DNA from 2 places in the Arthrobacter sp. FW306-1B-F12A genome. Region 1 is predicted to be linked to the other one. Evidence: riboswitches for the same ligand, from Rfam matches in the RefSeq annotation. Region 1 holds a riboswitch; the other holds the start of a gene.

Region 1 (5,240 bases):
CGCCAGGCGTGAGGGAGTAACCGGTGATGTCGGCGATGAGCTGGACCGTGCCGTTGGAGCTGTTCGTGAAGGAAATCGTGCCATCCGACCCCACCGGCGTGATCGCGAAATTCGGGACGATCTGCCCTGGGGCAAAATTCAGGTTCGAGGTCGCCGGACGATTTGTTCCGCCGGCGTACGCGGTGATGAAGCCGTTCGACGTCGGGTTGGCCACCGTGATGTTCATTGCGACAGCGGAAACTCCGGAAGCCGGGAGGCCGCCGCGTCCAGCAACCTTGACGCTGATCGTCTGTCCGGGGGCGACCGGCCCGTTGACGCCACCGGTCCCGTCCCGCGTGTCAAGCTGCCTGCAGGGGGTTGTAGCCGCAAATCCGCCCAACGGGTCTTGCGACGGCGAAAAGAGCGACGGGCTGACGTACAGCAGCCGGTTAGGCATGCAGTTTCCGGTCGACTGGACTATTCCGGCTGTTGCGCCGACGGTCAACGTTGCCGAGACCTGCGCGGGGCTCCACGAGGGATGCATGGCGAGGAGCATCGCGGCCGCTCCTGCCGCATGCGGAGAGGCCATCGAGGTTCCGTTCAGGACAGCCGTTGCGGTATTTGACGTCTGCCAATCCGAGGTGATCTGGACTCCTGGTGCGTACAGGTCGACGCAGGGACCGTAGTTGGAGAACGATGCCTGCCGGTCGAAGCTGTCGCTCGCGGCCACCGTGATCGCGGCAGCCACGCGGCTGGGGGACAGCGTGCACGCGTCCGTGCTGGAATTGCCGGCCGCCAAGGTGACGGTAATGCCGTTATTGATCGCGCCCTGGACAGCGTCGTCCAGGCTCTGGTTCGCAGGTCCGGAGAGGCTGAGGTTGGCGACGGCGGGTTGACCGGGCTGGTGCTGCTGGACCATCCAATCGAGGCCGGCTATGACGTCGGAGGAGTATCCCGTACCGTCGCAACCAAGGACCCGCACCGGCACGATGGTTGCCGACTTGGCCATGCCGTAGGTGCTGCCGGCCGTGATGCCTGCTACGTGCGTCCCGTGGCCGGCGTCGGGCATTGCCGGATCGGTGCAGGGGGCATTGGCGGGCTGCCCCGAGAAGGCACTCCACCCCGCGGTCACCCGACCGCCGAAGTCCACATGGGTGCCAAGCACCCCGTTGTCCACAATGTAGACCTGAACCCCGGCGCCGCTCGAAGGCGGGGTGTAGCTCCCGGACAAAGGGAGGGTGCGCTGATCGGTCCGGTCGAGGTTCCAGGGTGCCGGCGCTTGGGTGTCCGAAATCCGCACCGGCATATCCCGGTCCACCGATACAACCCGGCTCGACTTCGCCAACTCAGCGGCCTTCGCTGGCGTCGCCGTGACGACCGCGGCCTTCACGGCATGCGTGAACGTCTTGTCCACCGAGACTCCCTGGGAGTGCAGCTCCGCGGCCTTACCGTCAACGTCGGTGCCTTCGGCGTAGTGGACCACGTATCTGTCTTCGCCTGCTGCCGGAGTCGTGTCGGCGTGCGCCGGCAGCGGCACTCCCACGGTGAAACCTGATACCAGCAAGAACAGGGCTATCGGAACGACGCCGGATGGCTTTTTCACGAGCTTCAATCTTCCTGTGACGCACAGTGGCGGCGGAGACATCCGAAGGATGCAGACTGCTGCGCCCAATTCTATCTCCAGTCACACAGGCATCACCCGTCTCTTCAATTTCAGACATCTACAACCCCGGCTTCGTGAACAAAACGCGGCCAAGTGTCACAAAGCTGTCATAATCTTCGTCAGAAGGGGTCCGGTTTTCCTAGACTCTTCCCATAGGTCATGAGTGCCAGCGACAGCCCCGGCTTGCTGGCCGGCAACCCTCCTTTCGCGGCGGGGTGCCCCGGGTGAAGACCTGGCCCTTCGCTGTGTTGGCGGCGGGCAAGCGCGATGTGAGGTGTCGACGAATGACAATTGCTGCAACAGCCATACCCCTTTCAGGTACCCAGGACGGAACCCTCAAGTATGTTTCCGTAGGAGGGCTCGAACTGGAGGCCGGGGGTTTCCTCCCTGAGGTCGTCCTTGCGTACGAGACCTGGGGCCGGCTCGACGCCGACGCTTCCAACGCCGTCCTCGTGGAGCATGCACTGACCGGCAGCACCCATGTGGCCCGTGGCGAGAGCGACGAAGAAGGCTGGTGGGAGCAACTCGTTGGTCCCGGCGCCACCATCGACACGGACCGCTACTTCGTGGTCTCCGTCAACATCGTGGGAGGCTGCTACGGCAGCACCGGGCCGTCGTCGAGCGCTCCCGACGGCAAGCCGTGGGGCTCCCGCTTCCCGCTTGTGACCTTGCGGGACAGCACTGTAGCCGAAGCCCGGCTCGCCGACGCCTTGGGGATCCACAGCTGGCACACCGTGGTGGGCGGGTCCATGGGCGGTGCCCGCGCACTGGAATGGGCCGTCAGCTATCCGGACCGCGTCAAGCGATGTGCCGTGATTTCGATCGGGGCGTACAGCACTGCCGAACAGATTGCGTTCGCGCAGGCCCAGACGCTCGCCATCCGGCAGGACGCCGACTTCAAGGGCGGCGACTACTATGGCCAGGCCGCGCCCGAGGCGGGGCTGGCCCTCGCCCGGCGGATCGCCCACATCACCTACCGTTCGGCGGATGAACTGGACTTCCGCTTCGGCAGGAACGCCCAAGGCGGCGAGGCGCCCCTGCAGGCTGCGGCCTTAGGGGACCGGGGCCGCTACCAGGTGGAGAGCTACCTCGACCACCAGGGACGAAAGCTGGTCCAGCGCTTCGACGCCAACAGCTACATCGCCATCACCGAGGCGCTCATGAGCCACGACATCACTCGCGGCCGGGGCTCGTTGGAGGACGCGTTGTCCGTGGCCACGGCGAAGTTCTTCGTTGCCTCGGTGGACTCGGACCGGCTCTATTTCCCGGAACAATCGCACGAGCTGGCCAAGGCCTTGCCCGGAGAAGTCCCCGTTCATGTGATCGAGGCGCCCATCGGGCACGACGGTTTCCTCACCGAGATCGGCCAGCTCGGCCCCCAGCTGCGGGAGGCGTTCTTCGGCTGAATCAGCCGTTCATGATCTCCTGGCGGAGCTTCATGTAGTCCTCCATGGCAATTTTCCCGTCGCTGTACTCCTGGTCGAGTTCGGCCAGCTTCCGTGCCCGGTAGCCTTGCGGCGCGCTGTCCGGCTGGGGCGCGCTGTTCGCTTGCGGAGTAGCCGACGACGGCGGAGCGGCCTGAGGGGCGGGCATTCCCACCGGGGGTTGCGGCTCAGCCGGGAAGATGACCGGGGGTTGCTCCGGGTATCCGACGGGGTAGTGCTGTGGAGGATAGGGCTGCCCGGGGTAATCCTGCGGAGGGAAGTCCCGGAGCCTGCGCTGGCGCGATCGGTTGTACATGCGGATCCCCATGGGAATCAGCCAAGAGCAGACGATGATCCAGAAGATCACATTGTTCACGGTGGAGGGCCTCCCTAGTCTTTCACCAGCTTAGCCCCGCTTCCTGTGACCCACAGGGGTCCGGTTCAGCTCCGGGGCAGGATGGTGTCGGCAGGACCGAAGACGGGTCCCGGCGTCGGGCGTTTCGGCAGGATGCCGTCGCCGGAGGAGCGGTGCCGGATCCGGCGGATGACCCACGGGACAAAATACTCCCGTGCCCATACGAGGTCGCCCGAGCGGGCCTCGCGCCAACTCCGCTGGGGGAGTGGCTTGGGGAACAGCGGCTCGAGGTTGTGCGGCACGTTGAGTGAATCGAGGACCATCGCCGCGATGGTGTGATGGCCGAGCGGCGAGAAGTGCAGGCGGTCTTCGTCCCACATCTGGGAGTTGGAGAGTTGCCGCAGGGACCACATATCGGCGATCACGGCATCGTGGCGGGCGGCCACCGTGCGGAGGTTTTCGTTGTAGATGGCCACTTTGCCGCGGATCCGGCCGAGGACCGATGACGCGGTGTCCGGACCGTTGAAGAGAACCACGGTGGCGCCGTCGGAACTCAGGGTCTGCACTGCGGCATCGAGTTTCTCGGCCAAGGCGTCGGGATCGCCGCCGGGACGGATGAGGTCGTTGCCGCCTGCGGAGATGCTCACGAGGTCCGGCTTGAGGTCCATTCACGGGCCAAGTTGTTCGTCGAGGATCTGCTGGAGCAACCGCCCGCGGATGGCCAGGTTGGCGTAGGCGAAATCCCGGTGTCCCCGGCTCAGTTCCTCGGCTACGCGGTCGGCCCAGCCACGATGTCCCCCGGGGTTGTTGGGCTCGGGGTCGCCGATCCCTTCGGTAAAGGAATCACCCAATGCCACGTAGCGGGTCCACGGATGAATCCGTTCGTCCGGCTTTGGTCCCACCGTGGGATCAATGTCACTCACGTCCATATCCTGCCTCTTGCTGCAACGCCACGCGCCCGTAGCTTGTTACTCATGGGTAACTGCAAGAATAGTCCCATGAGTCAAGCTTCCGCCTTTCCTGCCCCGGTCGTTTTGTGGTCCCTCGAAGAGGAGGAGCGGGCTGGCAAGCCATTGCTGGTTCTGTTGCACGGTTACGGGTCCAACGAGCAGGACCTCTTCAGCCTTGCAGGCTTGTTGCCCCAGGACTTCGTCGTCGCTTCGCTCCGTGCGCCGATCGCGACGGGCCCGGGCTTCACGTGGTTCCCGCTCACGGCGTCCATCGACTATTCCCTCGACGCCGTCAAGGACGCCGCGGAGTACGTGTTTTCCTGGTTGGACTCCTTCAAGTCCAACCACAGCTCGGTGACGCTTCTCGGCTTTTCCATGGGCATGGCCATGGCCACCTCGCTGTTGCGGCAGCGCCCGGCGGACTTTGCCGCCGTCGTCGGGCTTTCAGGCTTCGCCGTCGACGCCGATGCGGACCCCGCATTCCGCGACGCCGAACTGGACGGTTCCGTGCCGCTCTTCTGGGGACGGGACCAGCAGGATCCTGTTATCACCCCGGACAAGATCGAATACACCATGGACTGGGTCCGAAAGCACACGGATCTGACCAAGGTGCTCTACACAGGCATGTGGCACGGCATCAACCAGCAGGAAATCGGCCACGTTGGCGAATTCCTGGAGCACAAGGTCCTCTCGTAGCAACGCGGGGTCACTTACGGCCCATCCCGAGGTACGTTATGGGCCGTAAGTGACCCCGCGTTGCCCTAGGAAGCGGCCGCGATCCGCACCGTCTGTCCGTTGACGGTCACCGTATCGCCGACATGGAGTTGGCGGCCGCGCCGATCGTCGATCTCGCCGTTGACTTTGACCAG
Region 2 (5,240 bases), on a different contig from region 1:
GGCCGGGGCGAGAGCCGCGTTGACCACGTAGTGCAGTGGCCGGCACGGAGAGTAGCCCACGGGGGTGCCGTCGGCATTGGTGGCCAGGAACTTGAAGGAGTTGCTGGCCACCGCAGGCTTGGCGGGGGAGCCAAGCGGGTGGCCGGCTTCTTCCAGGCCAGGCGGCGGTGTATCCGGCGCGCGGGCCGCCTTTGGCTGACCCTGTCCGGGAGCCCCGCCCGGCCCGGAGCTGCTTGCCGTGGCGTGGGCGGACGGGGCCAGGTTCGGAAGCAAGCCGGTGATTCCAGGGTCGCCCCGGAGGAATCCACTGACCAACACGGCTACGGCAGCGACCACCGCCACCAGCATCAAATTTCGGAACAGCGCGAGCGCGGTGCTGGGGCGCTTGGGCGGCGGGCCGCCGTCGTACCCGTAGTTTGAATGCAAGTCTTCCCCCAAATCCCCGTACCCGGCACCCCAGCGGGCCGGCGGTACTAACCGATGACAGCGCCGAAGACGAAGCCCAGCCCATACGTGGCCGCGGCCGCGCCGAGACCGATGGCGAGCTGCCGGAGGCCGCGGGTCAGCGGCGAGGTTCCGGACAACAAGCCGACGACGGCGCCGGTCGACAGAAGCGCGATGCCCACCAGCGTACCGGCCACAGCAAGTGCCGCGAAGCCCGTCATGCCGAAGATGAACGGCAGGATGGGCACGATGGCGCCCGAAGCGAAGAAGCAGAAGCTCGAGATTGCGGCGCCCCAAGCGGAGCCTACGGCTTCGTGCTCATTGACGGTTTCTTCCACTTCGGGGTGGAGCGAGAGGCTGGGATCGCAATCGCAGCTGTAGAGGCCCATGCGTTCGGCGGCCCGGTGTTCGGCGGCCTCGCGGGACATGCCCCGGGCCAGATACACGAGGACCAGCTCGTTGTGCTCGATGTCCAGGGCCGGGGCTGCGGTCAGCGTGGCCTGGGTAGGGCGGGTGGCCTTGAGGAGCTCGAGCTGCGAGCGGACAGAGACATATTCGCCGGCACCCATGGACAGCGCGCCTGCCAGCAGGCCGGCGATGCCGCTGAACAGGACCACAGTGGCGGGGACGCCGGTGGCCGCCATGCCCATCACGAGTGAAAGGTTGCTGACAAGGCCGTCGTTGGCGCCGAATACGGCCGCGCGGAAAGTGCCGGACAACCTGTTGCGGCCGCGCGTCGCCAGGCCGCGGACTACTTCCTCGTGGATCTGTTCGTCAGCCGCCATGGCGCGGGTCGCTGCTGGATCCTTGGCGTAAGGCGAGCGGCCTTCAGCCCTTTGGGCGAGGGCCAGCACGAACACTGATCCAAAGTTCCGGGCGAGGAAGCCGAGCATTTGGCTTCGGATCGAGGCCGCCTTCGGCATGCCGGCATGTTCCCCGAGGAGCTTGAGCCAGTGTGCCTCGTGGCGGCCCTCGGCCTCTGCGAGTGCCAACAGGATTTCGCGTTCCTCGCCGTCGCGGCGCTGCGCCAGTTGGCGGTACACGGCGGCCTCGGCCCGCTCGTCCGCCAAGTACTGACGCCAGCGCTTGATGTCCGACGACGACGGGGGAGTCTTGGGGGCCGCTTCATCTTGCAATGGACTGCTTTGGTCCGAGGGATTGTCGGGATGCGCGTTGTCTGGATCTGTCGGGTTCTGTGGATCTGCGTGCGGGTGCACCGGGACTCCTGGGTTGCTGGGGCGGGCTTCATCGCCTCATTGCGGCTCCACTCTATCGCCAATTTCCGCGGTTTTTCGGCTGGCAATCCTCACTGGACGGTTTAGGCGCACCTCAAAAACGGGAGGCTCCCGGGAGGCCTTGACCGCGGCTGGGGGCAGTGCTGGGATGGATGGACAGGGTCCACGAATTGGCGGGGTAGCGTGGTGACCGGCTGCCTCATGTGCCTGTGCGATGGGCTCAGCGGCACGTCGAACGGAGGTTGCACCATGGACAGCACCGAAACCCACGCCCGCCACCCCGACCGTCCCACGGTCGAGGCCGATCCCGCCTACGACTACAGCGAAGACCTTGAGGTGGACGAGGACTGGGAGGAACAATCCGAGGTCCTCGACGACGACGAACGGGTGGTTCCGCTCGACGCAGAGGAACACCGCGAGGACGAAGAGTTCGAATAGCCCCGGGCTCGCTAAACCCGGGGAGCTAAAACGCGCTCAGGATGAAGTGCCTCTGCACGCCTGCCCGGTGCCCGGTTGCCGCCACCGTCAGGGTGAGTTTCCGTGTGGCGGGGAACCAGCGGGCGGGCTGGACCGCTTTTGAAAGGGCTTGGGTGATGAGCCGCGGCTCATGGTGCCAATAGCGTTCCAGGTTTCCGTCCACGACGAACGTGACGGAGCCTTGGGAGAGGTCGACGCCGGGAATCACCCGGACGAATTCGTCCACCCGGCGGGGGCGGGGCGACAAGAGGGTGCTGGGCTGGGTGGTGCGGTCGGCTATGGCGGTGGCGCCGTTTTCGAAAGGCATGGCCTTCTCCTGTGGAGTTGCTCTTGCCCGTTCGGTTGTCTCTGGTCCGAGCCGGGCCGCTTCTTCATCCGAACCACCCGTGAACATGGGGTTGGCGTGTGGCAAGTCGGAGCTTGGCGCCACATCTCTTGAAGCTCTTCCTACTGTACATGCGACGGCGGCGCCGCACCCCGGAAAAAGGTGCGGCGCCGCCGTCGTACTTGACTCTGTGAAACTTAGTGGCTGGCCACCGGGTGGGCCTCCAGCGGGAGTTCCTCGGTGACTCCTCCGGCGACGCGACGGTCCCATGCTTCGCGGACCTCGGGCTCTGTGGGAGGCGTCAGCAGCGAGACCACGACGTACACCAGCAACGAGGCTCCGAGGCCCCAGTAGATGGGATCGTTGGCGTAGACGCCGTCTTCGCTGGGAATGATTCCCGTGGCATAGGCGATCAGCAGGGCCAGTGTGAGTACGGACCCCACGGCCATGGACCAGGCCGCGGCAATACCGGTGCCCCGCTTCCAGACCAGGCCACCCAGGATGGCAACCAGCAGGCCGCCCACCAGGATGTCGTAGGCGATGGTCAGGGCGACCACGACGTCTTGCGCCGCCATGGATATCAACACGGCCACGATGCCCAGTCCGAGGACCCAGTAGCGGTTGGCCTTGACGTCGTGCTCGGGGTTCTCGGTGTCGTCGGTGTTGATGGTCTTGCCGAACCAGCTGGCCACGAACGGGACCACGTCGGCGCGGGCAACGGTGGCCGCGGCGATGAGGGCTCCGGAAGCGGTGGACATCATGGCCGCGACTGCTGCGGCCATCACGAGGCCGCCGATGCCGATCGGCAGGATGTGCGTGGCAACCTCGGCGTAGACGACGTCCTTGCCGAGGGCCTTCACGTCGATGTTGGGCAGTGCCACGCGGGCGGCAAGGCCGATCAATGCGCCGGCGACGCCGTACAGGACGCAGTAGATGCCCGCGGTGGCACCGCCCCAACGGGCCACCTTGGGAGTCTTGGCGGTGAAGACGCGCTGCCAGATGTCCTGGCCGATCAGCAGGCCCAGGGTGTAGACCACGAAGTACGTGATGATGGTTTGTGCTCCGATGCCGTCCAACTGGAAGAAGCTGGCGTCAACGCGGGCACGGATGCCATCGAAGCCGCCTGCGGCGTTCAGGACGAACGGGAGCATGAGGAAGAAGATGCCCACGGTCTTGATGATGAACTGCACCTGGTCGGCGAGGGTGATGGACCACATGCCGCCGATCGTTGAGTAGACCAGGACGATGGCGCCGCCGACGGCGATGGCGAGCCAGCGCTCCCAGCCGAAGAGGACAACGAAGATGGTGGCGTAGGCGCCCGTGGACGTGGCGCACAACATCAGGGTGTAGGCGAGCATGACGATGCCGGAAGTCTGTGTGGCGCGCTGTCCGTAACGCAGGCTCAGCATCTGGGAGACCGTGTAGATCTTCAGCCGCTGGATGGTGCCGGCGAAAAGCAGGCTCAGGAGGAGCACGCCCGAACCGATCGCGACAACCAGCCACATGCCGGAGACGCCGAACTTGTAGCCGAGGCCGACGCCGCCAACCGTCGATGCGCCGCCGAGGACGACTGCGGCCATGGTGCCGGTGTAGAGCATCGGACCGAGGCGGCGTCCTGCCACGAGGAAGTCGCTGTTGTTCTTGGTGCGCGACTTGCCCCACCAGCCGAAGGCCAGCATGGCGAGCAAATACACCACCACGATCGCAATATTGATGAACGAAGAGTCCACGGTTGGCTCCTGAAAGTGATGCGCAGAGCCCTTGGGGATTCCGACGCCGGTCCGCTGGGTTTCGTTGCGGGTTGCGGAAGGTCTCTGCGCTGGTGATTGGGGAGAGTAGTCTGTGATGTATGCCTCACAAACAACACTTGTTGCCTATGAGGATACGTAGTGATGCGAGTAACAGTCAAGGTGCTGTCTCGCCCAGCGGACTCATCGGCGCTCCTCCAGCTTGCCAAAGGCCCTGCCGCGCGGGCGATCCGGCTACTATTGCTGCAATGACAGGGCCGCAGAAACGGCCTGAAAGGTTCGTGAATGAAGGCTCTCCCCGTTGAACCGAGCAATGTCCCCGTTGCCATCGGTTCCAGAATCCGTGCCGCCCGCCAATCGCAGCGGCTCACCATCGAGCAGGTTGCCGACGCCACCGGCCTGACCAAAGGGTTCCTGAGCCGGGTGGAACGTGACCTGACATCGCCGTCGGTCGCTTCCCTTGTGACGCTTTGCCAAGTTCTTTCAGTCTCCATCGGCGATCTTTTCGCCGCACCTGAGACGCACCTGACGCGGCGCGACGATGGGCCCCGGATTTCGCTTGGCGGCCAGGGAATCGTGGAGCGGCTCCTGACCGCCCGGTCGGAACGACGGCTGCAGATCCTACAGGCTTCCATCGAGCCCCGCGGCCGGGGAGAAGCCGAGCTTTACGCCGTCGATTGCGACGTCGACGTCCTGCACGTGGTCAAGGGCCGCATCAAATTGATCCTCACCAACGAGGAGTACGAACTCGAAGAGGGGGACACGCTGTCCTTCCCGGGCCGCGAGCCGCACACCTGGGTCAATCCAACCGACGAGCCCGTTGAAGTGCTCTGGATCCTGGTGCCGGCAGCCAGCCGCTGACGCCGGCACTTTGCGATACGGGACCGCCTGTGGCCGACACGCGGCGTAACACGCCTGAAACATGACTGACTCCGGGATTTAACCCTGGGGCCTTCGGTGTTACGTGCCTGAAATGATCCGTGCCGACTGCTGAAACAGGGCGACTGTACC

What was found. Region 1 has a riboswitch for S-adenosylmethionine ahead of metX (homoserine O-acetyltransferase MetX). Riboswitches for the same ligand answer to the same signal wherever they lie in the genome.
Region 2: linked by a shared signal. The riboswitch ahead of AC3WJU_RS04595 (hypothetical protein) and the one ahead of metX (homoserine O-acetyltransferase MetX) in region 1 are both predicted to bind S-adenosylmethionine.

The regions. Positions count from the first base shown of each region.
Region 1 covers NZ_JBYSXD010000031.1:33,297-38,536, forward strand. The annotation lists gene AC3WJU_RS14995 (S8 family peptidase) at 1-1,582, opposite strand, end outside; SAM riboswitch class IV at 1,798-1,913, shown strand; gene metX (homoserine O-acetyltransferase MetX) at 1,927-3,048, shown strand; gene AC3WJU_RS15005 (hypothetical protein) at 3,050-3,442, opposite strand; partial or broken gene AC3WJU_RS15010 (SGNH/GDSL hydrolase family protein) at 3,508-4,350, opposite strand; gene AC3WJU_RS15015 (alpha/beta hydrolase) at 4,420-5,067, shown strand; gene AC3WJU_RS15020 (RNA-binding S4 domain-containing protein) at 5,133-5,240, opposite strand, start outside.
Region 2 covers NZ_JBYSXD010000005.1:131,739-136,978, reverse strand. The annotation lists gene AC3WJU_RS04610 (matrixin family metalloprotease) at 1-426, opposite strand, end outside; gene AC3WJU_RS04605 (VIT1/CCC1 transporter family protein) at 474-1,580, opposite strand; gene AC3WJU_RS04600 (hypothetical protein) at 1,929-2,117, shown strand; gene AC3WJU_RS04595 (hypothetical protein) at 2,143-2,463, opposite strand; SAM riboswitch class IV at 2,478-2,597, opposite strand; gene AC3WJU_RS04590 (sodium:solute symporter family protein) at 2,679-4,211, opposite strand; gene AC3WJU_RS04585 (helix-turn-helix domain-containing protein) at 4,515-5,090, shown strand.